Regions from separate parts of the Streptomyces sp. NRRL S-920 genome, predicted to be linked through region 4. Evidence: riboswitches for the same ligand, from Rfam matches in the RefSeq annotation. Region 4 holds a riboswitch; each other region holds the start of a gene.
What was found. A riboswitch is a leader RNA that binds a small molecule or an ion and turns the genes downstream of it on or off. The one in region 4 is predicted to bind cobalamin.
Positions count from the first base shown of each region.

Region 1 (5,512 bases), on a different contig from region 4:
ACGTGGAGGCGGCCAAGAGCGGCGCCAAGTACGAGACGGGCACCCAGGACAACTACCGCGTCCAGGGCCTGAAGGGCTCCGACACCCGCAACGTCTACGGCATGGCGCAGAAGCTCGCCCTGGACAAGAAGGACTTCCAGGGGATCAAGGACAGCTTCGAGTTCGACCCGGTCGCCGAGCGGTACATCAAGGTCGACCCGATGAACGAGGCGCGCTGGTACCCCACGCTGACCACGCTCACCGACGGCAGGATCCTCTCCACCTCGGGCCTGGACGAGATCGGCCAGCTGGTGCCGGGCAAGAACGAGGTGTACGACCCGAAGACGAAGAAGTGGACGTACACGAAGGGGATCCGCCAGTTCCCGACGTATCCGGCGATCTTCCAGATGGCCGACGGCAAGCTCTTCTACTCCGGTTCGAACGCGGGCTACGGCCCCGACGACGTGGGCCGCAAGCCAGGCATCTGGGATCTCAAAACCAACAAGTGGCAGGGCATCCCGGGCCTGAGCGACCAGAAGCTCCTGGAGACGTCCGGCACGGTCGAGCTGCCGCCCGCCCAGGACCAGAAGTACATGGTGGTCGGCGGCGGCGGGGTCGGCGAGTCCAAGCAGTCCAGCGAGAAGACCCGCATCGTCGACCTGAAGGCGGACGAGCCGAGGTTCGTCGACGGCCCCCCGCTGGAGAAGGGCACCCGCTATCCGCAGATCTCGACGCTGCCGGACGACACCGTGCTGATCTCCGGCGGCTCCGAGGACTACCGCGGGCGCAGCGACTCCAACATCCACCAGGCGCGGATCTACGACGCCAAGACGGGCGACATGCGGCGGGTGGCCGACCCCGAGGTGGGCCGCAACTACCACTCCGGGTCCATCCTGCTGCCCGACGGCCGCGTGATGTTCTTCGGCTCCGACTCGCTCTACGCCGACAAGGCCAACACCAAGCCGGGCGTGTTCGAGCAGCGCATCGAGATCTACACGCCGCCGTACCTCTTCCACGGCTCGCGGCCGGCGCTCGGCAAGGGCCCGAAGACCATCGAGCGGGGCGAGTCGGGGACCTTCCCGACCAAGCACTCCTCGGCCATCAAGGCGGCCCGCCTCATCCGGCCGAGCGCGTCCACGCACGTCACGGACATCGACCAGACGTCGATCGCGCTCGACCTGAAGAAGGAGAAGGGTTCCGTCACCGTGACGGTCCCGAAGAACCGGAGCCTGGTCGAGTCGGGGTGGTACATGCTCTTCGTCACGGACGACCAGGGCACCCCCAGCGAGGCCCGCTGGGTCCACGTGCCGTAAGGACAGCCCCGTAAGCCGTAGGGACAGCCCCGTAAGGGGCGTCCCCGGCTCGTCCGGCTAGCCCGCGTTCTTGGCGAGGCCCAACGCGTACTCGGGCCACCACTCGCCGGCCTTCGGGCCGCCCCGGCACGTGCCGTCGGACTCGCCCGGGCGCTTGACCCAGAGATACGCGTCGACCAGCGGATCGTCCGTCCTGGTCGTGGGCGTCTCGCCGAGCGCCCGGCCCGGCGGGTTGCACCAGGGGTCCTTGCCCTTGGTGTACGCGCCGTTGCCGTTGCGCCCGGTGTCGATGACGAACGGCTTGTTGCCGATCTTCGCCGAGAGCTTCTTGCCGAACTCCGTACTGGCCTCGGTGGTCTGGAAGTTCGAGACGTTCACCGAGAAGCCGTCGGCCTGCTCGACGCCGGAGCGCTTCAGGGGCTCCCAGAGCGAGTCGGGGTTCTGCCAGCCCGCGTTGCCCGCGTCCAGGTACACCTTGGTGTTCTTCAGGGACTTGAGCTTCTCGATGGCGCCCTTGAGCAGGTCGTACCGCTCCTCGTGGAACTGTTCGGGCGTGCAGTTGTCCACCATGTGGAGCACCGCGTCCGGCTCCAGGATCACCGTGGTGCGGCGGTCGCCGATGCCCTTGGCGACCTGGTCGACGAACGCCCGGTACGCGTTGCCGTCGGCCGCGCCGCCGCCCGAGTACTGGCCGCAGTCGCGGTGCGGGATGTTGTAGAGGACCAACAGGGCGTCACGGTCGGCCTTCTGCGCGGCCTGGGTGAAACCGCGCGCCTGGTCCTCCGCGTTCTCCGGGACGATCCACTCGGGGACCGGCTGCTCCGCGATCTTCCGGATCAGCTCGGCGTCGTCCTTCCTGCCGTCCTTCTCATAGGCGGCGACCTGTTTGGCCGCGTTCCCCTCCGGGTTGACCCAGTACGGGTTCCGGTCCTTGGGCTGCTGCTTCACCGGCTGACCCGATGCGCCGTCCTCCGTGTCACCACCGGAGGAGGAGCACCCGGAAAGGAGCAGCGCGGCCCCCGCGAGCGCCACTCCCGTCCTCGCCCCCCTGACCGCGAAACCATGCCCGCGGCCGGTGCCTTTGCGGTACATCCACTCCCCCTTGGGTGCACTGTCCGGATATCAATCCTGACATACGCCCAGGACGTTTCGGCGAGGCCGGACCACGTCTTCCTGGGGACGCTCATTCGTCCTAGAGTCTGTTGTACGGCCCAAGCCCCCGGCCTTCGCAGCCATTCCCCCTACGCGCGGGATGGCCTGTGAACCTCCCGCGTCGGCGCCGGGTTCCTCCCGCAGCTCGTGCGCACGCGGTCGAGGAACCGGCCCGATCGGCGGCTTCGGGGGGAGCGGGCCGCCGACCGGGCCGGATGCGCCGAGCCGGGCCACCGAGTGGGACGCAGCGGGCCGGGCCCGTACCGTGGGGCCGCCGAGGGGTGTTGACAGCCCCCCTGACGTGCTGGGACTCTCCGGGACGACAAGTCCATACATCGAGGCGACGGTTGACAGGAACCCGGTGCGAATCCGGGGCGGTCCCGCCACTGTGACCCGTACGCGACCGGCGTGCGCGGAAGTCAGGAACTGAACCGTCGTCCTCCTGCCATGGGGCGTGGAAACCCCAGAAGGAGGCCCACCGGTATGTCCCTGCACTCCGCAGCTCCGCACACCGACACCACGGCGAGCCAGGCCGCCGTGACCCAGACCCGCGACTGGCTGATCGCGTCCGCCGCCGCGATCCTCGCGCTCGTCGCGCTGTACGCCGTGTTCCTCGACAACGGCACGCTGATCTCGGCCACCGGCGACTACCTCCACGAGTTCGCACACGACGGCCGGCACCTCTTCGGCGCCCCGTGCCACTGACCGGGCGGACGGACATCAGCACCATGCACTCATCCCCCGTACTCCCCCTGCTCGGACGCGGTCTGGTGGCGGGAGGAGCGGCGGGCCTCGCGGCCGGCCTCTTCTCCCTGCTGCTCGCCGAGCCCCTGATGGACCGCGCGATCCGCGCCGAGGAGAAGCGCTCGGCCGCCGAGGAGCACGCGCACGGCGCGCCGCTGGCCGCCCAGCACCACGAGGAGCTGTTCAGCCGCTCCACGCAGCACAGCGGCCTGGTGGTGGCCGCGGTCGTCGCGGGGCTCGCCCTCGGCGTCCTGTTCGCCGTCGCGTACGCGGCGGTGCACCGCCGCGATCCGCGGGCGACGCCGTGGCCGCGCGCGCTGGCCTTCTCCGCCGCGGCCTTCCTCGCCGTCTCCCTCCTGCCCGGCCTGCGCTATCCGGCGAACCCGCCGGGCGTCGGCGACGCGGGCACCGTCGGCGACCGCCAGGCGCTGTGGCTCGCCGCCGTCGTCATCGGCGTCCTCGGCATGTTCCTCGTACGCCAGGTGTACGTGCGTCTGGCCGCGCGCCCCGAACCGGTGCGGCACCTCGCGGTGGCCCTCACCGCGGTCGTCGTCCTCGCGGCACTGTTCCTGCTCCCCGACAACCCGGACCCGGTCCCGGTGGACGCGACGCTGCTGTGGAACTTCCGCATGCTGTCGCTCGGTTCGCACGCGCTGCTGTGGGCGGTGTTCGCGGCGGTCTTCGGCGCGCTGGGCCTGCGCGCCGCGCTCGGCCCGAGGGCCGAGGCCCGCACCACGGCGCCGGCCTCTACCGCCGCACTCCCGTGAGGTACGCCGAGACGATCACGTTGGCCGTGTAGGCGCGGGCGGCCCTGTCGAAGGTGCCGCCGCAGGTGATGAGGCGCAGTTCGGCGCGGCCCTCCTCGTGGGGGCCGTACGCCTTCTTCGCGTCGAAGCGGTCGCGGGTGACGACCTGGACGTCGTCGACCGTGAACTGCGCGACCGTGCCGTCGTCGCGGCTCACGTCGATCCGCTCGCCGGGGCGCATCGCGCTGAGGTCGTAGAAGACCGCGGGTTTCGTCTCCGTGTCGACGTGGCCGACGAAGAGGGCCGCGCCCGGGGCTCCGGGGCGGGTGCCGCCGCCGTACCAGCCGACGGTGTCCGGCTGCGCGTACGGCGGTGGGTCGATCGCGCCCCCGGCGTCCAGGCCGCGGGCCGCCACGGGGGCCCTGACCTCCAGGGACGGCACGTCGACGCGGTGCGGTCGCGCGGCGGGCAACGGCTCGTGCGCGGGCGGCAGTTCGACGCCGGGGTGGCGGCCGACCGCCGCCGCGTCGCCGGTCGCGGGCGCGGATATGCCGCCGCGCAGCTCCGCGGTCTCGGTGCCCCACAGCCCGAGACCCGTCAGGAGGGCCACCCAGGCGATGCCGGTCAGCAGACGCCCTGACCCGGTCGGGCGTGCGCCGTCGGACACCGTCTCGCCGCGCCCGTCACTCGGAGCGGCGCCGGCGGACGCTGCGGACCGCGACGGCGACCGCCGCGACCCCGGCGAGGACCAGGCCGGTCACGGCGTGCCGGGTGCCGGGGCCCGCCTCGTCGGCACCCGCGGACGCGACCGAGGTGAACTGCGCGGTGCCGCCGCCTCCTGCCCGTACCGGTGCGACCGGCTCCGGGTTGCGCTGGACCACGCGGACCGTGCCGGCGCGCTGGTGGGGGTGGCCGTCGCAGACCACGGTGACGTCGTACGACCCGGAGACCCCGCCACGGATCTTGGCCTTGCCGTGCAGCGCGTCCTTGCCGCCGCCACCCGCGGTGAGCTGGGCGTCCCCCTCGAAGGCTCCCGCCCCGGCCGACCCGGTGGTGCCCTCGCACCCGGAGACGCTCACTTCCACGGTGGCCCCGGCCGCGGCGCCGCCCGGGGTGACGGTGGCCCGCACGGCCCCGTCCTCATGGGCCCGCGCACCCCCGACGGGTACGGCGACGGCCAGCACGAGGGCCACCGCACCTCCACGAAGAGCAAGGGAACATATACGCATCGTGAACAGGAGGGCGGCAACGCGGAGCGTTGACAACCGACGACAACGCCGCAGATCGGCGTGCCAGACCCCGCGGCCCGCGGCATGATCCGCCGGACAGGCCCTAGACCCGGTCCACCAGGTCGGCGATGGAGTCCACGACGGTGGAGGGGCGGAACGGGTACTTGTCGATGTCCCGCCGGGTCGTGAGCCCCGTGAGCACCAGGAATGTCTCCATCCCCGCCTCCAGTCCGGCGAGGACATCCGTGTCCATGCGGTCGCCGATCATCGCGCTCGTCTCCGAATGCGCCCCGATCGCGTTCAGCCCCGTCCGCATCATCAGAGGGTTCGGCTTCCCGGCGAAGTAGGG
Region 1 covers NZ_JODF01000061.1:1,416-6,927, reverse strand. Annotated here, with positions in the region: gene IG54_RS0130770 (kelch motif-containing protein) at 1-1,292, shown strand, start outside; gene IG54_RS0130765 (glycoside hydrolase family 6 protein) at 1,350-2,384, opposite strand; cobalamin riboswitch at 2,772-2,895, shown strand; gene IG54_RS38445 (CbtB domain-containing protein) at 2,928-3,149, shown strand; gene IG54_RS0130755 (CbtA family protein) at 3,173-3,955, shown strand; gene IG54_RS0130750 (class F sortase) at 3,936-4,601, opposite strand; gene IG54_RS0130745 (hypothetical protein) at 4,618-5,127, opposite strand; gene IG54_RS0130740 (HAD-IIA family hydrolase) at 5,267-5,512, opposite strand, start outside.
Region 1: another riboswitch for cobalamin. It lies ahead of IG54_RS38445 (CbtB domain-containing protein); the one in region 4 lies ahead of IG54_RS0121740 (ABC transporter substrate-binding protein).

Region 2 (5,512 bases), on a different contig from region 4:
GTCTGTGGGGCTACTTCCTGTGGGTGGGCGTGCACGAGCCGCTCGGCGGGATCAACCAGCTCTTCCCGATCTTCGGCATCGCCAACCAGCTCCTCGCCGCCGTCGCCCTCACCGTCTGTACGACGCTGCTCGTGAAGTCCGGCCGCCTCAAGTGGGCCTGGATCACGGCGGTTCCGCTCGCCTGGGACGCCACGGTGACGCTCACGGCGAGCTGGCAGAAGGTGTTCTCCGGCGACCCGCGGGTCGGCTTCTTCACCCAGCGCTCGATCTACCAGGACGCCATCGACGACGGCAAGGTCCTGCCGCCCGCCAAGTCCATGGACGACATGCACACCGTGGTCACCAACTCCACGGTGGACGGCGTCCTTTCGGCGGCGCTCGCCCTGCTCATCGTCATCGTGATCGTCGACGCGGCGCGGGTCTGCTTCCGGCACATCAGCGACCCCGAGGCCTCCCGGCTGAGCGAAGTGCCGTTCGTGGAGTCGAAGTTGACGGCACCGGCGGGCCTCTTCCCGACCGCGGAGGAGAAGCGGGAGCTGACCCCGTGACGTGGGTACTGCGGGTGCTGCGGTGGATCCGCTGGTACGCGCGGGAGTTGACCGACGAGTCCGCGTACGACCGCTATGTCGCGCACGCGCGGAAGGTGCACCCAGGGGTGTCCGTCCCTTCCCGGAGGGAGTTCGAGCGAATGCGGACGGACCGCCAGGAGTCGGACCCCCGGCAGGGATTCCGCTGCTGTTGAACAGGCGCTTCGGCACATCCGGCACTCGTCCGTTATCCGGACAGGGGTTCCATAGATCAAGACTCTCGCCTAGATTTCCCGCACGTTAAGCATGGGATAAGCGAGGGAACGGAGCCGCGATATGTCAGATGCGCCTGAAGTGAACAGACCGGTGGTCACACCGGTCCGGGTGGTCATCGCGGCCTGCCTTGTCGCACCCTTCGTGGCCATGCTCTGGGTGGGTTCGTACGCGAAGGTCGAACCGGCCTTCATGGGCATACCGTTCTTCTACTGGTACCAGATGCTCTGGGTGCTGCTCTCCACCGTGCTCACGATGATCGCGTACAAGCTGTGGCAGCGTGACCAGCGCGCCCGCAAGGAAGGTGCGCGGTCATGAACGGCGGAGTCAACGGCGTCGCGCTCGCCGTCTTCATCTTCTTCTTCATCGCGGTCACCGTCATGGGCTTCCTCGCCGCCCGCTGGCGCAAGGCCGAGAACGACCAGAGCCTGGACGAATGGGGCCTCGGCGGACGGTCGTTCGGCACCTGGGTCACGTGGTTCCTGCTCGGCGGCGACCTGTACACCGCGTACACCTTCGTGGCCGTCCCCGCGGCGATCTACGCGGCGGGCGCGGCCGGGTTCTTCGCCGTGCCGTACACGATCCTCGTCTATCCGCTGATCTTCACCTTCCTGCCGCGCCTGTGGTCGGTCTCGCACAAGCACGGCTATGTGACGACCTCCGACTTCGTGCGCGGGCGCTTCGGCTCGAAGGGGCTCTCCCTGGCCGTCGCGGTCACCGGCATCCTCGCCACGATGCCCTACATCGCGCTCCAACTGGTGGGCATCCAGGCGGTCCTCGACGTCATGGGCGTCGGCGGCGGCCCGGACACCAACTGGTTCATCAAGGACCTGCCGCTTTTGATCGCGTTCGCGGTGCTCGCCGCGTACACCTACTCGTCGGGGCTGCGCGCGCCCGCGCTGATCGCGTTCGTGAAGGACGGGCTGATCTATCTCGTCATCGTCGTCGCGATCATCTACATCCCGATCAAGCTGGGCGGCTTCGACGACATCTTCGCCAAGGCCGGTGACGCCTTCGCGCAGACCAACCCCGCGACCGACAAGCCGCGCGGCGCGCTCGTGCCCGCCGAGGCCGGGCAGTGGACGTACGCGACGCTCGCGCTCGGCTCGGCCCTCGCGCTGTTCATGTACCCGCACTCGATCACGGCGACGCTCTCCTCCAAGAGCCGCGACGTGATCCGCCGCAACACCACGATCCTGCCGCTGTACTCGCTGATGCTCGGCCTGCTCGCGCTGCTCGGCTTCATGGCGATCGCGGCGGGGATCAAGGTCGACAACGGCCAGCTGGCGATCCCGCAGCTGTTCGAGAACATGTTCCCCGACTGGTTCACGGGCGTGGCCTTCGCGGCCATCGGCATCGGCGCGCTGGTCCCGGCGGCCATCATGTCGATCGCGGCCGCGAACCTCTTCACCCGCAACATCTACAAGGACTTCATCAAGCCCGACGCGACGCCCGCGCAGGAGACCAAGGTCTCCAAGCTGGTCTCGCTCATGGTGAAGGTCGGCGCGCTCGCCTTCGTCCTCACCATGGACAAAACCGTCGCGATCAACTTCCAGCTCCTGGGCGGCATCTGGATCCTCCAGACCATGCCCGCGCTGGTCGGCGGCCTGTTCACGCGCTGGTTCCACCGCTGGGCGCTGCTCGCGGGCTGGGCGGTCGGCATGGTCTACGGCACGCTGGCCGCGTACGGCGTCGCCTCGCCGACCCAGAAGCACTTCGGCGGCTCGTCCGACACGATCCCGGGCATCGGCGAGATCGGTTACATCGGCCTCACCGCGTTCGTCCTGAACGTGATCGTGACCGTGGTCCTCACCTTCGTCCTGAAGGCGCTGAAGGCCCCGGAAGGCATCGACGAGACCTCCCCCGGGGACTACACCGCCGACGCGGGCGACCCGGGCGTCGTCCAGGAACTGCCGAAGGCGACGGCGGGCGCCGGGCACTGAGTCCCGCCCCACCCCGATATCGCGACCACCACGGAGGGCCGCCGGAAAAACCGGCGGCCCTTCGCCGTCCCCGTGTTGCACACTGCGCCCCATGGACTTCACGCTCACGATCAGATCGGCGCGCCCCGAGGAGTACGAGACGCTCGGCGACCTCACCGCACAGGCCTATCTCGACGGCGGACACCTGGACTTCGGGGAGGACGACCCCTATCTCGCGGTGCTGCGCGACGTGGCGGGGCGCGCGGCGACGGCCGAGGTCCTGGTGGCCGAGGCGGGCGACGAGATACTCGGCTGCGTCACCTACGTCCCGGCCGGCGGCCCGATGGCCGACATCACTCGCGACGGCGAGGCGGAGATCCGCATGCTGGCCGTCTCCCCCGCGGCCCGCGGCCGGGGCACCGGAGAGACACTCGTACGGGAGTGCGTGCGGCGCGCCGAGGAAGCGGGCCGCACCGCGCTCGTCCTGTCCACGCAGACGTCGATGCACGCCGCCCACCGGCTGTACGAGCGCCTCGGCTTCGTCCGCACCCCGGAGCGCGACTGGCGGCCGATCGAGACGGTGCCGCTCCTGACGTACGCGTTGACACTCTAGGCCCGCCGCTCCGAACCGACACAAGATGTGGGCCCGCCTCGGGAACCCGGCACAAGATGTATGCTCGTGCTCGCTGTCGCCGCAGGGGAATCCGGTGCAAGTCCGGAACTGTCCCGCAACGGTGCATGTGTACGCGTTTGGCGTACGCGGAGTCCGAGGACCTGCCGACAGTGCGCCCGTGCCGTCCGGCCCGGGTGCCGACCGTCCGGGCCTCGTGGAGTGGGCCGGTGGACGCGGTACGCCGCCCTGTCCGGGTGCGCCCGTGTGCCCTCCCCTCCCCTGGCCCAGAGCCGAGCGAGGGAGTGCCCCACGTGACCATCGCGCCTGCCGAACCCGCGTCAGCGACCAAGCCGACCGCCGAGGGTGGCGAAGGAACCGACGGCCCAGGGGCCGCGCTGCTGCGCACCCTGACCGAACTCACCGTCGACCTTCCCGACGCCGACCCCGGCCGGGTCGCCGCCGCCGCGCTGCGCGGCCGCTCGGCCAGGGCCGACGCGTCGGAGCTGCGGGAGCTGGCGACCGAGGCGGCCGCGGGGCTCATCTCCGACGACCCGGCGTACTCCAAGCTGGCGGCCCGGCTCCTGTCGATCGGCATCCGCGAGGAGGCGGCGACGCAGGGCGTGCGCTCCTTCACCGAATCCGTGGCGGTCGGCCACCGCGAGGGCCTGATCGCCGACCGCACGGCGTCCTTCGTGACCGAGCACGCGGCCCGGCTCGACGCGCTGGTGGACGCCGCGCTCGCCGATGGCGCCGACTTCCGCTTCGAGTACTTCGGCCTGCGCACCCTGCACAGCCGCTATCTGCTGCGCCACCCGATCACCCGGCAGGTCATCGAGACCCCGCAGCACTTCATGCTGCGCGTCGCGAGCGGCCTGGCCAAGGACGACGGCGCCGCCGCCGTGGACGAGGTCGCCGCGCTGTACGGCCTGATGAGCCGCCTGGACTACCTGCCGTCCTCGCCGACGCTCTTCAACTCCGGCACCCGCCACCCGCAGATGTCCTCCTGCTACCTCCTCGACTCCCCGCTGGACGAGCTGGACTCGATCTACGACCGCTACCACCAGGTCGCGCGGCTCTCCAAGCACGCGGGCGGCATCGGACTCTCGTACTCCCGTATCCGTTCCCGGGGTTCGCTGATCCGCGGCACGAACGGGCACTCGAACGGCATCGTGCCGTTCCTCAAGACCCTCGACGCCTCGGTCGCCGCCGTGAACCAGGGCGGCCGGCGCAAGGGCGCCGCCGCGGTCTACCTGGAGACCTGGCACTCCGACATCGAGGAGTTCCTGGAGCTGCGCGACAACACCGGTGAGGAGGCGCGTCGCACGCACAATCTCAACCTCGCGCACTGGATCCCGGACGAGTTCATGCGCCGGGTCGCCGCCGACCAGGACTGGTCGCTGTTCTCCCCGGCCGACGTGCCCGAGCTGGTGGACCTGTGGGGCGAGGAGTTCGACGCCGCCTACCGCGGGGCCGAGGCCGCCGGGCTGGCGAAGAAGACGATCCCGGCCCGCGATCTGTACGGCCGCATGATGCGTACCCTCGCGCAGACCGGCAACGGCTGGATGACGTTCAAGGACGCCGCCAACCGCACCGCCAACCAGACGGCGGAGCCCGGCCACACCGTGCACTCCTCCAACCTCTGCACCGAGATCCTCGAGGTGACGGACGACGGCGAGACGGCGGTCTGCAACCTCGGCTCGGTGAACCTCGGCGCGTTCGTGGAGGACGGCGACCTCGCCTGGGACCGGCTCGACGAGACCGTCCGGACGGCCGTCACCTTCCTCGACCGTGTCGTCGACATCAACTTCTACCCGACCGAGCAGGCCGGGCGGTCCAACGCCAAGTGGCGCCCGGTGGGCCTCGGCGCGATGGGTCTCCAGGACGTCTTCTTCCAGCTGCGGCTGCCCTTCGACTCCCCCGAGGCGCGCGCCCTGTCCACCCGCATCGCCGAGCGGATCATGCTCGCCGCGTACGAGGCGTCCGCCGACCTCGCCGAGCGCGAGGGCCCGCTGCCCGCCTGGGACAAGACCCGGACCGCGCGCGGTGTGCTGCACCCCGACCACTACGACGTGGAGCCGGCCTGGCCGGAGCGGTGGGCGGCGCTGCGGGAGCGCATCGCCCGGACCGGCATGCGCAACTCCCTGCTGCTGGCCATCGCGCCGACCGCCACCATCGCG
Region 2 covers NZ_JODF01000012.1:24,229-29,740, forward strand. Annotated here, with positions in the region: gene IG54_RS0111305 (carbon starvation CstA family protein) at 1-548, shown strand, start outside; gene IG54_RS0111310 (YbdD/YjiX family protein) at 545-742, shown strand; gene IG54_RS0111315 (DUF3311 domain-containing protein) at 864-1,118, shown strand; gene mctP (monocarboxylate uptake permease MctP) at 1,115-2,743, shown strand; gene IG54_RS0111325 (GNAT family N-acetyltransferase) at 2,835-3,335, shown strand; cobalamin riboswitch at 3,379-3,519, shown strand; gene IG54_RS0111330 (ribonucleoside-diphosphate reductase subunit alpha) at 3,647-5,512, shown strand, end outside.
Region 2: another riboswitch for cobalamin. It lies ahead of IG54_RS0111330 (ribonucleoside-diphosphate reductase subunit alpha); the one in region 4 lies ahead of IG54_RS0121740 (ABC transporter substrate-binding protein).

Region 3 (5,512 bases), on a different contig from region 4:
CGGCCCTGGGGCCAGTGGGCGGTGCTCACGGAGTGACCCGACGGAGGGGCTCAAGGGGGCGGCTCAGGGGCGGCTCAAGGGGGCGGCTGCTGGCCGTAGCCCCTCAGCTTGCCCTCCGCTTCTCTCAGACGTTCGGGAGAGAGAAGCGTCGGAGTGCGGCCCGGCACGGACGAGGCCGTGAGCCACAGGCGGGACATCCATTCCAGTTGCGCCGTGCGGTCGTACGCCTGGGCCAGGGATGCTCCGTAGGTGACGGTTCCGTGGTTCTGGAGGAGGCACCCCGTGCGGCCGCGCAGGGCCTGGAGCATGTTCCGCGCCAGCTCCTCGGTGCCGTAGAGCGCGTAGGGGGCGACCCGGACCGGGCCGCCGAGGGCGCCCGTCATGTAGTGGACCCCCGGCAGCTCGGGGACCAGCATGGAGACGGCCGTGGCGTGCACCGCGTGGGTGTGGACGACGGCCCTCGCGTCGGTGGCGCGGTAGATCGCGAGGTGCATGGGCAGCTCGCTGGTGGGCGCGAGGTCGCCGAGGACCTGCCGCCCCGCGAGGTCGACGCCGACCGCCCTGTCGGGGTCGTCGGGCCGCAGCCGGTCGTAGGGAACCCCGCTCGGGGTGACGAGGACCGTGTCGCCGACCCGCACCGAGACATTGCCCGAGGTGCCGACGACCAGGCCGTCCGTCACCGTCCTGCGGGCCGTCTCCACCAGCTCGCGCCATGCCCGCCCGACGGCGTCCCGCTCCGCGCCCTGCCGCTGCTCAGTCATGGGGCGATCCTGCCAGCCGGGCGCGCGGCCCCGAAGCGGCGTGACAAGGATCTCTTCCGCGACGCCGGAAACCCCCCGGGAACCCCTCTGACCGGGGCGCGAGAAGGGTGCGCGAGAGGGTGGTGGAAGGCGACACTCCGCCCGGATTCGTGGCCTGGCCGCGCCACTCCGTACGATCGTGATCAGTCACCTGATGGCAACGGAGCGGCGGCGCTCCACTTTGGGTCACCGCGCCGCCCGACCCAGTTCACTTTCCGTTCACCCAGGTTGCCTACGTTCCACATGCCACTGACGTCCAACAGAAGCCTGGGTAAATGGAACACATCACGCTTCTCCTCGGGATCGTGATCGTCACCGCTCTCGTGTTCGATTTCACGAACGGTTTCCACGACACTGCCAACGCGATGGCGACGACCATCTCGACCGGCGCTCTCAAGCCCAAGACGGCGGTGGCCATGTCCGCCGTGCTGAACCTCGTCGGAGCCTTCCTCTCCGTCGAAGTCGCCAAGACGATCTCAGGCGGGATCGTCAACGAGGACGGCCTCAAGACCGAGGTCATCTTCGCCGCGCTCGTCGGCGCGATCCTCTGGAATCTGCTGACCTGGCTGGTGGGCCTGCCCTCCAGCTCCTCCCACGCCCTCTTCGGCGGCCTCATCGGCGCCGCGGTCATGTCGATGGGCTGGTCGTCGATCAACGGCGGCACCGTCGTCACCAAGGTGCTGATCCCGGCCCTCGCCGCGCCGCTCGTGGCGGGTCTCGCCGCGACGCTGGCGACGCGACTGACGTACCGCATCGGCCGCAACACCGACACCAGGGCGACCGCCAAGGGCTACCGCGCGGGCCAGATCGCCTCCGCGGGCCTCGTCTCGCTGGCGCACGGCACGAACGACGCGCAGAAGACCATGGGCATCATCACGCTCGCGCTGGTCACCGGCGGTGTCCTGAACCCCGGCGCGAACCCCCCGATGTGGGTCATCGTCTCGGCCGGTGTGGCCATCGCCCTCGGCACCTACCTCGGCGGCTGGCGCATCATCCGCACCATGGGCAAGGGCCTCACCGACCTCCAGCCGCAGCAGGGCTTCGCCGCCCAGACCAGCGCCGCGACGGTCATCCTGGCCTCCTCGCACCTGGGCTTCTCGCTCTCCACCACGCAGTCCTGCTCCGGTGCCGTGATGGGCGCGGGCCTCGGCCGCAAGGGCGGCGTGGTCCGCTGGTCGACCGCGACCCGGATGTTCGTCGCGTGGGGTCTGACCCTGCCGGCCGCCGGTCTGGTCGGCGCGGGCGCCGAGTTCCTCACCAAGCAGGGCCCCTGGGGCATCGCGGTCACCGCGGCACTCCTGATCGCCGGCTCGGCCGTCATCTGGGCGCTCTCGCGGCGCAACTCCGTGGACCACACCAACGTCACCGACGACGAGATCCGCCACGGCCACGACACCGCGGGCGCCGAGCCCCTGGGCGTCGTGACCACCGCGATCGCCGCCGTCCAGCCGCCCCCGGCCGGCCCGCTGGCCGCCGTCGGGGCCCCCTCCGACGAACCGGTCAAGGCCACCATCGCGGCCCCGACCTCGACCACGACCGGCGCCATGGCGGACCCCGCCCGGCCCGCGACGGTGTAAGGACACATCAGCATGAACATCGACTGGGCAGCTCTCGGCTCCGTCTTCGGAGTCAGCCTCGCCGTGACGGTGGCTCTCGTGGGCCTGTTCACCCTCGGCATCATCGGTCTCTCCAAGCAGGAGACGGCGTCCGCGTCGGGCGGCGGCTCCGCGGCCATGGCGCGCACCGGCGCGTACGCCTGCTTCGCGCTGTGCGCGGCGGCCGTGGCGTACGGGATCTATCTGATCGTCGCCTGACGGCAGCGGTCCCCGGTGGGGGTGCGGGACGTGTACGCGTCCCGCACCCCCACCGTCGTATGCGGGACCTCGCTGTGAAGCACCGCTGTGAAGCACCGCTGTGGGGCTCCGCACACTCTCCCGCCGCAGGTCAACAGCGAGTTGACGGGCGTTCGCGGGGCGTGGTGGACTGCCGGGGCCAACTACGGCGGCAGAAGAGGAAGCCGGTGCGAATCCGGCGCGGTCCCGCCACTGTCACCGGGAAGCCACGACGCTCCCCGGAAGCCAGGAACTCTCGCCGCCGATCACGTCGAACCAGGGCGCGGACACCCTGAGTGAGGACATATCGCCATGCGCGGCCGCCCGTTGCCGGACCAGTTCCCGAGCGCCAGCTCCCTTCTCCGTACGACGACGGGCTGAGCCCATGAGTGCCGATCGCGACTTCGCGTACGGCGCCGCCGCCGGCCTCCTCGGCGACCTGCTGCTCGGCGATCCCCGCCGGGGCCATCCGGTCGCCGCGTTCGGTCGTACGGCGGCCGCCGTCGAGCGGGCGCTGTGGCGGGACCACCGCGGGTGGGGCGCGCTGCACGCCGTGGTCTGTGCCGGGGGCGCGGCGGGTGCCGCCACCCTCGCCGCTCGTCTTGTACGCCGTTCCCCCGCCGCGTCCGTCGCGCTGACCGCGGCCGCGACCTGGGCCGTGGTCGGCGGTACCTCGCTGGGCCGGGAGGCGCGGGCCATCGGCGGGGCGCTGGCCGCCGGTGACGTGGAGGTGGCGCGGGAGCGGCTGCCCCATCTGTGCGGGCGGGATCCGCAGGCGCTGGACTCCGACGGGATCGCGCGTGCCGTCGTCGAGTCCGTCGCCGAGAACACCTCCGACGCGGTGGTCGGCGCGCTGGTGTGGGGTGCCGTCGGCGGGGTGCCGGGGCTCGTCGCGTTCCGCGCCGTGAACACCCTCGACGCCATGGTCGGCCACAAGTCGCCCAAGTACCGCCGCTACGGCTGGGCCTCCGCCCGGCTCGACGACGTCCTCGGGTGGCCGGGGGCCCGGCTCACGGCCGCCCTGGCCGCTCTCGCGGGGGACGCGCCCGCCGGGGCCGTGCGGGCGTGGCGGGCCGATGCCGCGAAGCATCCGAGCCCCAACGCCGGGCCCGTCGAGGCGGCCTTCGCCGGGGCGCTGGGCGTACGGCTGGGCGGGACCCTGTCGTACGCGGGGCGCGTCGAGCACCGGCCCGTGCTGAACGCGGACGGCCGGGACGTCGGCGTCGAGGACATCGAGCGGGCCGTGAAGCTGTCGCGGCGGGTCGGCTGGCTGGCGCTGGGAGTCGCGGTGGCGGCCCGCCGGGCACTGCGGTCGACGAAGTCGAGGAGAGACATATGAGTGGTGGGCTGCTCGTCGCGGGGACCACCTCCGACGCGGGCAAGAGCGTCGTCACCGCCGGGATCTGCCGGTGGCTGACCCGCAAGGGCGTGTCCGTCGCGCCGTTCAAGGCACAGAACATGTCGCTCAACTCCTTCGTCACCCGCGAGGGAGCGGAGATCGGGCGGGCGCAGGCCATGCAGGCGCAGGCCGCCCGCGTCGAGCCGAGCGCGCTGATGAACCCCGTACTGCTCAAGCCGGGCAGCGACCGCTCCAGCCAGGTCGTGCTGATGGGCAAGCCGGTGGGCGAGATGAGCGCGCGCGGCTACCACGGGGGGCGGCAGGCCGCGCTGCTCGACACCGTCGTGGGATGCCTCGAGGAGTTGCGGGGCAGCTATGACGCCGTGATCTGTGAAGGGGCGGGCAGTCCCGCCGAGATCAATCTGCGGCGCACGGACATCGTGAACATGGGCATCGCGCGAGCCGCCCGCTTCCCCGTCCTGGTGGTCGGTGACATCGACCGCGGCGGGGTGTTCGCCTCCTTCTTCGGGACGACGGCGCTGCTGAGCGCGGCCGACCAGGAGCTGGTGGCGGGGTATCTCGTCAACAAGTTCCGGGGCGATGTCTCCCTCCTCGAACCCGGCCTCGACATGCTGCACGGCCTCACCGGGCGGCGCACGTTCGGTGTGCTGCCGTTCCGGCACGGGCTCGGCATCGACGAGGAGGACGGCCTGCGGGTCTCCCTGCGCGGCGCCGTACGGGAGTCCGCGGTGGCGCCCCCGGTCGGCGAGGACGTGCTGCGGGTCGCGGTGTGCGCGGTGCCGCTGATGTCCAACTTCACGGACGTGGACGCGCTGGCCGCGGAGCCGGGTGTCGTCGTGCGGTTCGTGGACCGGGCCGAGGAGCTGGTCGACGCCGACCTCGTGGTCGTACCGGGAACACGCGGCACCGTGCGGGCCCTTGAGTGGCTGCACGAGCGCGGTCTCGCGGACGCCCTCGCGCGCCGCGCCGCCGAGGGGCGGCCGGTGCTCGGGATCTGCGGCGGCTTCCAGGCCCTCGGCGAGCACATCGAGGACGAGGTCGAGTCGCGGGCGGGCTCGGTGGACGGCCTCGGGCTGCTGCCGGTGCGGGTGCGGTTCGCCCGCGAGAAGACGCTGGCGAGACCGGTGGGCGAGGCCCTCGGCGAGCCGGTCGAGGGGTACGAGATCCATCATGGCGTCGCCGACGTCACGGGTGGGGAGCCTTTCCTCGACGGCTGCCGGGTCGGCGAGGTGTGGGGCACGCACTGGCACGGGTCGCTGGAGAGCGACGCGTTCCGGCGCCGGTTCCTCACCGAGGTGGCGCGCGCGGCCGGGCGCCGCTTCGTCCCCGCCCCGGACACCTGCTTCGGCGCGCTGCGCGAGGAGCAGCTCGACCTGCTCGGTGACCTGATCGAAGAACACGCGGACACGGACGCGCTCCTTGGCCTGATCGAGAACGGCCCGCCGGCCGGGCTGCCGTTCATCGCGCCCGGAGCGCCGTCGTGAGCGCCGTACTCGCCGGCGTTCTCGTGAGCGCCGCAC
Region 3 covers NZ_JODF01000054.1:3,953-9,464, forward strand. Annotated here, with positions in the region: gene IG54_RS0129095 (class II aldolase/adducin family protein) at 75-761, opposite strand; gene IG54_RS0129100 (inorganic phosphate transporter) at 1,076-2,377, shown strand; gene IG54_RS0129105 (hypothetical protein) at 2,390-2,614, shown strand; cobalamin riboswitch at 2,771-2,908, shown strand; gene IG54_RS0129110 (cobalamin biosynthesis protein) at 3,018-3,971, shown strand; gene IG54_RS0129115 (cobyric acid synthase) at 3,968-5,476, shown strand.
Region 3: another riboswitch for cobalamin. It lies ahead of IG54_RS0129110 (cobalamin biosynthesis protein); the one in region 4 lies ahead of IG54_RS0121740 (ABC transporter substrate-binding protein).

Region 4 (5,512 bases):
CACCTTCTGGCCCAGCTCGCGCTGCCGCTGCGCGTTCTTCCTCTTCATCCCGTCGAGCTGCTTCATGTACGCGTCCTTGCGGTTGACCCAGACCCGTACGCCGCCGTGCTCCACATCCGCCGAGTGGAACAGCATCGGGCCGTCGCTGACCGGGGTGTCACCGGCCACGAGGATGGGCTTCCGCCACTCGTCGATGTACGTGCTGATCGCCGCGGGCTTGCCCTCGTACCAGGTCAGCGGCGCCCACAGCTTCGGCGTCAGCTCGCGCCCGGCGAGCTTCGCCCGGTCCCTCTCGCCGAAGCGGCCCTCGGCGATCTCCTTGCGGGAACTGGTCACCTCGCCGGTCTCGCGGTCCTTGAGCAGCATGGAGACGCCGATGACGTTCTGCGGCTTCACGCCGTAGCCGTACTTCGGATCGGCGAGGACCATGCGGACCAGATCCTCGCTGGCCGCGCTGACGACGTACACCTCGATGCCGTGCGCACGCAGCGTCTTGTGGAGCTGGCGCATGCCGTTCGAGAACTCGGGCGGATTCACCTGCGTCTTCGTGAGCTTCCCGCCCTCGTAGTACTCCGCGGGGATCGGCTTCTTGTACGCCAGGAGGTCATCGACGTACCCCTTCAGCTCCTTCAGCGTGAAACCGGAGAAGATCTGCGCGGCCCAGGGGTAGCAGACCTGGTCGTCCACCTCGCAGAGCCGGTTGTAGTAGCTGTAGAGGCTCTCCTTGTGGGTGGCCGTGTCCTTGAAGGGGATGGTCTTGAGGGACGGGTCCATGGTCGCGCGGGTCAGGACGCCCTTCATCTCCAGGAACGGCAGCAGCGACTCCTCCAGATCGTTGCGGTACGTCGTGTTGTCCGCGTCGAACACGGCGTACGCGCCCTTGTGGTCGTTCGCCGCGATGACCTCGCCGAGCTTCTTCGCGACCGGCTTCGGCCAGTGCGACAGCTCGCGGGCGGTGGCGGCGGAGGTGTCCGCCGCCGTGGCCTCGCTCGTCGGCCACAGCGCGCCGCCCGTGAGCACGGCCGCGACGAGCGCCCCCGCGACGCCGGTGGCGGCCAGCTTGTTCCTCCGTCGTACTGCCGTGTCTGCCGTACCTGCTGTGTCTGCTGTGTCTGCCATGTGGGCCTTGTCCTGCCGATTCTGAGAGCGATGCGCGGCCCCGTCCGGAGCGGCGCGCCATGCTAAGCGGCGGGACGGCCGTTTCCCATGATCGAAGTCACCGGGGGCGGGGCGCATGCGGCGGGGGGAGAGGGGGTAGCGGAGGGGGACGCCGGGCGCCGACTCCACCCCCGCGCAGTCGCATACGTACACGCATACTGGAAGACGTGGGCTCCTCCGAGTTCGTCCGAGCCGCCCCCCGCGTGGAGGGCATCGTCTCCGCGGTCGGCTACCGCACCGCGGGTCGGCCGCCTGCCCTGCACCGGGGCCTGCCCTCCCCCTATCTGACGGTGATCTTCTCGCTCGACGGCCCCATCGCCAGCGGCGGCACCCCCGCCCAGGCGACCGGCACGGACGCGGTCCGCACCGACATCGTCGTGGGCGGCCTGCACCAGAGCCCCGCGTACATCGCCCAGGCCGAGCACCAGGCGGGCATCCAGCTCGCCGTGCACCCGCTGGCCGCCCGTACCCTCCTCGGTCTGCCCGCGGCCGCGCTGACCGGGCAGCTCGTCACGGGCGGCACGGACGTGTTCGGCGCCCGCGCCGCCGAGGTGCGCGAAAGACTGTGCGAGCTGGACCGCTGGGAGGACCGCTTCGCCCTCCTCTCCGGCTACCTGCGTCGACGCGCCGCCACCGACCACGCCGCCACCGGCCGCGCCGGCTCCGTACGCCCCGAGGTCGCCGAGGCCTGGGCGTGGCTGGCCCGGCACCGCGGCGCGGGCACCCTCGGCGGCCTGTCCCGGCACGTGGCGCTCAGCGAGCGCCGCCTGACCGCGCTCTTCCGCGCCGAGACCGGACTGAGCCCCAAGCAGGCCGCACGCCTCATGCGCTTCCAGCACGCCAGGGCGGCGGTGGTCCGGGCCGTCGCGGCGGGCGGCCCGCCCGACCTCGCCCGGGTCGCCGCCGACACCGGCTACTACGACCACTCCCACCTCGTACGGGACTTCCAGCAGTACACGGAGACGAGCCCCACCAGGTGGCTGGCCGAGGAGTGCCGGAATATCCAAGCCGGGGTGCGCGGAGGAGGCGAAGAGTGGGAGACATGAACACCACACCCGACACCACACCCAGCACCACATCCGACACCACAGCGAAGCAGCGCCTCCAAGCAGAGCAGCAGCTCCACACCCCCGCTCCCGCCATCTGGCCGACCCTCCAGGCCCAGGACGCCCCCGCACTGATCGACTTCCTCGTCGACACCGTCGGCTTCCTGCGCACGGCCGTATACGAGGACGGCGGCCGTGTCGCCCACGCCCAGCTGGACTGGCCCGAGGGCGGCGGCATCATGCTCGGCTCCTACGACCCCGACGCGCCCGGCGAGACGTGCGGGAAGCCGGGCACCTCCGGCGCCTATGTCGTCACCGACCAGGTGGACTCCCTGTACGCCCGCCTCACCGGGGCCGGCGTGAGGATCGTCAGCGAGATCGAGGACAAGCCGTACGGCAGCCGCGAGTTCGGCATCGCGGACCCCGAGGGAAACCGCTGGTTCTTCGGCACCTACCGGGGCGACCCCAGGCCCGGCCCCGCCCGCTCGTGAAGGCACGGGCCGGCCTGGTGAAGGCGCGTGATAACTTGCGCAAGCCAGTCAAACCCATACCTGGGTCAGGGAATCCGGTGGAAATCCGGAACTGACGCGCAGCGGTGAGGGGGACGGGCGGGGCCACGGCCACTGGGTGTCCGCCGACACCTGGGAAGGCGCCCCGTCCGGCCGATCCCGAGTCCGAAGACCTGCTGGCGCCTCCGCCCGCACACCGGGCGGCGGAGGTTGTGCCGCAGACCAGGCTCCGCGTATGAGCCGTGAGACTCAAGGGATCACGTGTCCTCGAAAGCCCGTACAACCGCCCTGCGCTGTGCCGGAACGCTGACGGTCGCCATGCTCGCGCTCACCGCGTGCGGCGACGGTTCCGCGTCGAAGCCGTCGGGCAAGAGCGCCGACGGCTACCCGGTCACGGTCGCCTCCTGCGGCAAGGAGGCGAAGGTCGGGGCCCCGCCCCGGCGCGCGGTCTCGCTCGACCAGGGCTCCACGGAGATCCTGCTCTCCCTCGGCCTCGCCGACCGCATGGTCGGTACGGGTACCTGGACGGACCCGGTCCTGAAGAACCTGGAGAAGGACAACGCCAAGGTGGAGCGGCTCGCCGACCGCTACCCCTCCCTGGAGAAGGTCCTCGCCAAGGAACCGGACTTCGTCAGCGCCTCCTTCCTCTACACCGTCGGCAAGGGCGGCGTCGCCGACCGTACGAAGTTCACCGAACTCGGCGTGCCCGTCTACGTCTCGCCCACCGACTGCGCGGGCAAGGACAACGACGGCGGCGGCGACGGCAAGCGCGTCAAGACCCTCACCATGGACACCGTCTACGGCGAGGTGCGGGACCTGGCGAAGGTGTTCGACGTCGAGAAGCGCGGCGAGAGGCTCGTCGCCGACCTGAAGGGCCGCGTCACGAAGGCCACCAAGGACATCAAGGCCTCCGACACGACGCTCCTGTACTGGTTCGCCAACTCCGACGCCCCTTACATGGCGGGCTGCTGCGGCGCCCCCGGCATCATCACCCGCGAACTCGGCGCGAAGAACGTCTTCGACGACACCCGCGAGGAGTGGCCCCAGATCAACTGGGAGACCGTCGCCGACCGCGACCCCGACGTCCTCGTCATCGGCGACCTCACCCGCAAGTCGCAGTCCGCCGAGAGCGCCGCGGCGAAGATCAAGTTCCTGGAGTCCAACCCCGCGACCAAGAACCTGACCGCCGTACGGAAGAAGCGCTACGTACTCCTCAGCGGCCAGGCCATGAACCCCACGATCCGCACGGTCGACGGCATCGAGCAAGTGGCCGCCGGGCTGCGGAAGTTCGGGCTCGCCAAGTGAGCGTGGCCGCCCCCGCCCGACAGGCCCTCCTGTGGCTGGCGGCGTGCGCCGCGCTCCTGCTCTCCGTGGCGGTCGCCGTCACCATCGGCCCCGCCGACATCTCGGTCCCCGACGTGTTCTCGGCGCTCGCCGCGCACCTCGGCTGGGGCGAGGCACGGCTCACCCCCATCAGGGACGGCATCGTCTGGAACCTGCGGATGCCCCGCACCCTGCTCGCCGCGGTGTGCGGCGCGGGCCTCGCGGTCTGCGGCGCGGTCATGCAGTCGCTGCTCCGCAACCCCCTCGCCGACCCCTTCGTGCTCGGGGTGTCGTCCGGGGCGTCCACCGGGGCCGTCGCGGTCCTCGTCCTCGGCGTGGGCGGGGGAGCGCTCTCGGTCTCGGCGGGAGCGTTCGTCGGCGCGCTCCTCTCCTTCGCCCTCGTCCTGCTCCTGAGCCACACGCTCGGCGACACGACGGACCGGGTCGTGCTGTCGGGCGTGGCCGCGATGCAGCTCTTCTCCGCCCTGACCTCCTTCGTGATCCTCACGGCGGGCGACGCGGAGACCGCCAGGGGCGTCCTGTTCTGGCTGCTCGGCTCGCTCAGCGGCGCGGGCTGGACGGACGTATGGCTGTGCGCCGCGGTCCTCGCGGTGACGCTGGCCGTGTGCCTCGGCCACGCCCGTACGCTCGACGCGTTCGCCTTCGGCCAGGAAGCGGCGGCGACACTGGGCGTACGGGTCGCCCGCACCCGGCTCGTCCTGCTCTGCGTGACGGCACTGCTGACGGCGGCCCTGGTCAGCTCGGCGGGCGCCATCGGCTTCGTGGGCCTGGTCCTGCCCCACGCGGCCCGCGCCCTCGTCGGCTCCGGCCACACCCGCCTCCTCCCCGTCACGGCGCTGGCCGGGGCGGTCTTCCTGATCTGGGTGGACACCCTGGCCCGCACGGCCCTCGACCCGCAGGAGGTCCCGGTGGGAGTGGTGACCTCACTCATCGGCGTACCGGCGTTCGTGCTGGTGCTGTACCGGACGCGGAGGGGGACGACGTGACCGAGCGAGGGCCGCGTGTCCAGGGCGGACCGCCTGCCGAGGACGGCCTGCACGGCCCGCACGGCCCGCACGGTCTGCGTGCCGAGCGCGTCGCCCGTGCGGCCGGTGGGCGGCTCGTCGTCGACGGCGTCAGTCTCGCTCCGCCACCCGGCGCCACCGTAGGCCTCCTCGGCCCCAACGGCTCCGGCAAGTCCACGCTCCTGCGGCTGCTCGCGGGCGTCCTCGCCCCCGCCTCCGGGGTAGTCACCCTGGACGGCCGCCCGCTCCCCGACACCCCGCGCCGCGCGGTGGCACGCCGTATCGCGGTGGTCGACCAACACGCGTCCACACAAGTGGAGTTGACCGTACGAGACGTCGTACGCCTGGGCCGCGTCCCGCACCGCCGCGCATGGTCGGCCCCCACGTCCCACGACGAGCGCGCCGTCCGCGAGGCCCTGGAGCGCACCGGCCTCACCGGGCGCGCCACCCA
Region 4 covers NZ_JODF01000030.1:44,705-50,216, forward strand. Annotated here, with positions in the region: gene IG54_RS0121725 (haloacid dehalogenase-like hydrolase) at 1-1,119, opposite strand, end outside; gene IG54_RS0121730 (AraC family transcriptional regulator) at 1,326-2,204, shown strand; gene IG54_RS38160 (VOC family protein) at 2,201-2,695, shown strand; cobalamin riboswitch at 2,724-2,909, shown strand; gene IG54_RS0121740 (ABC transporter substrate-binding protein) at 3,032-4,018, shown strand; gene IG54_RS0121745 (FecCD family ABC transporter permease) at 4,021-5,043, shown strand; gene IG54_RS0121750 (ABC transporter ATP-binding protein) at 5,091-5,512, shown strand, end outside.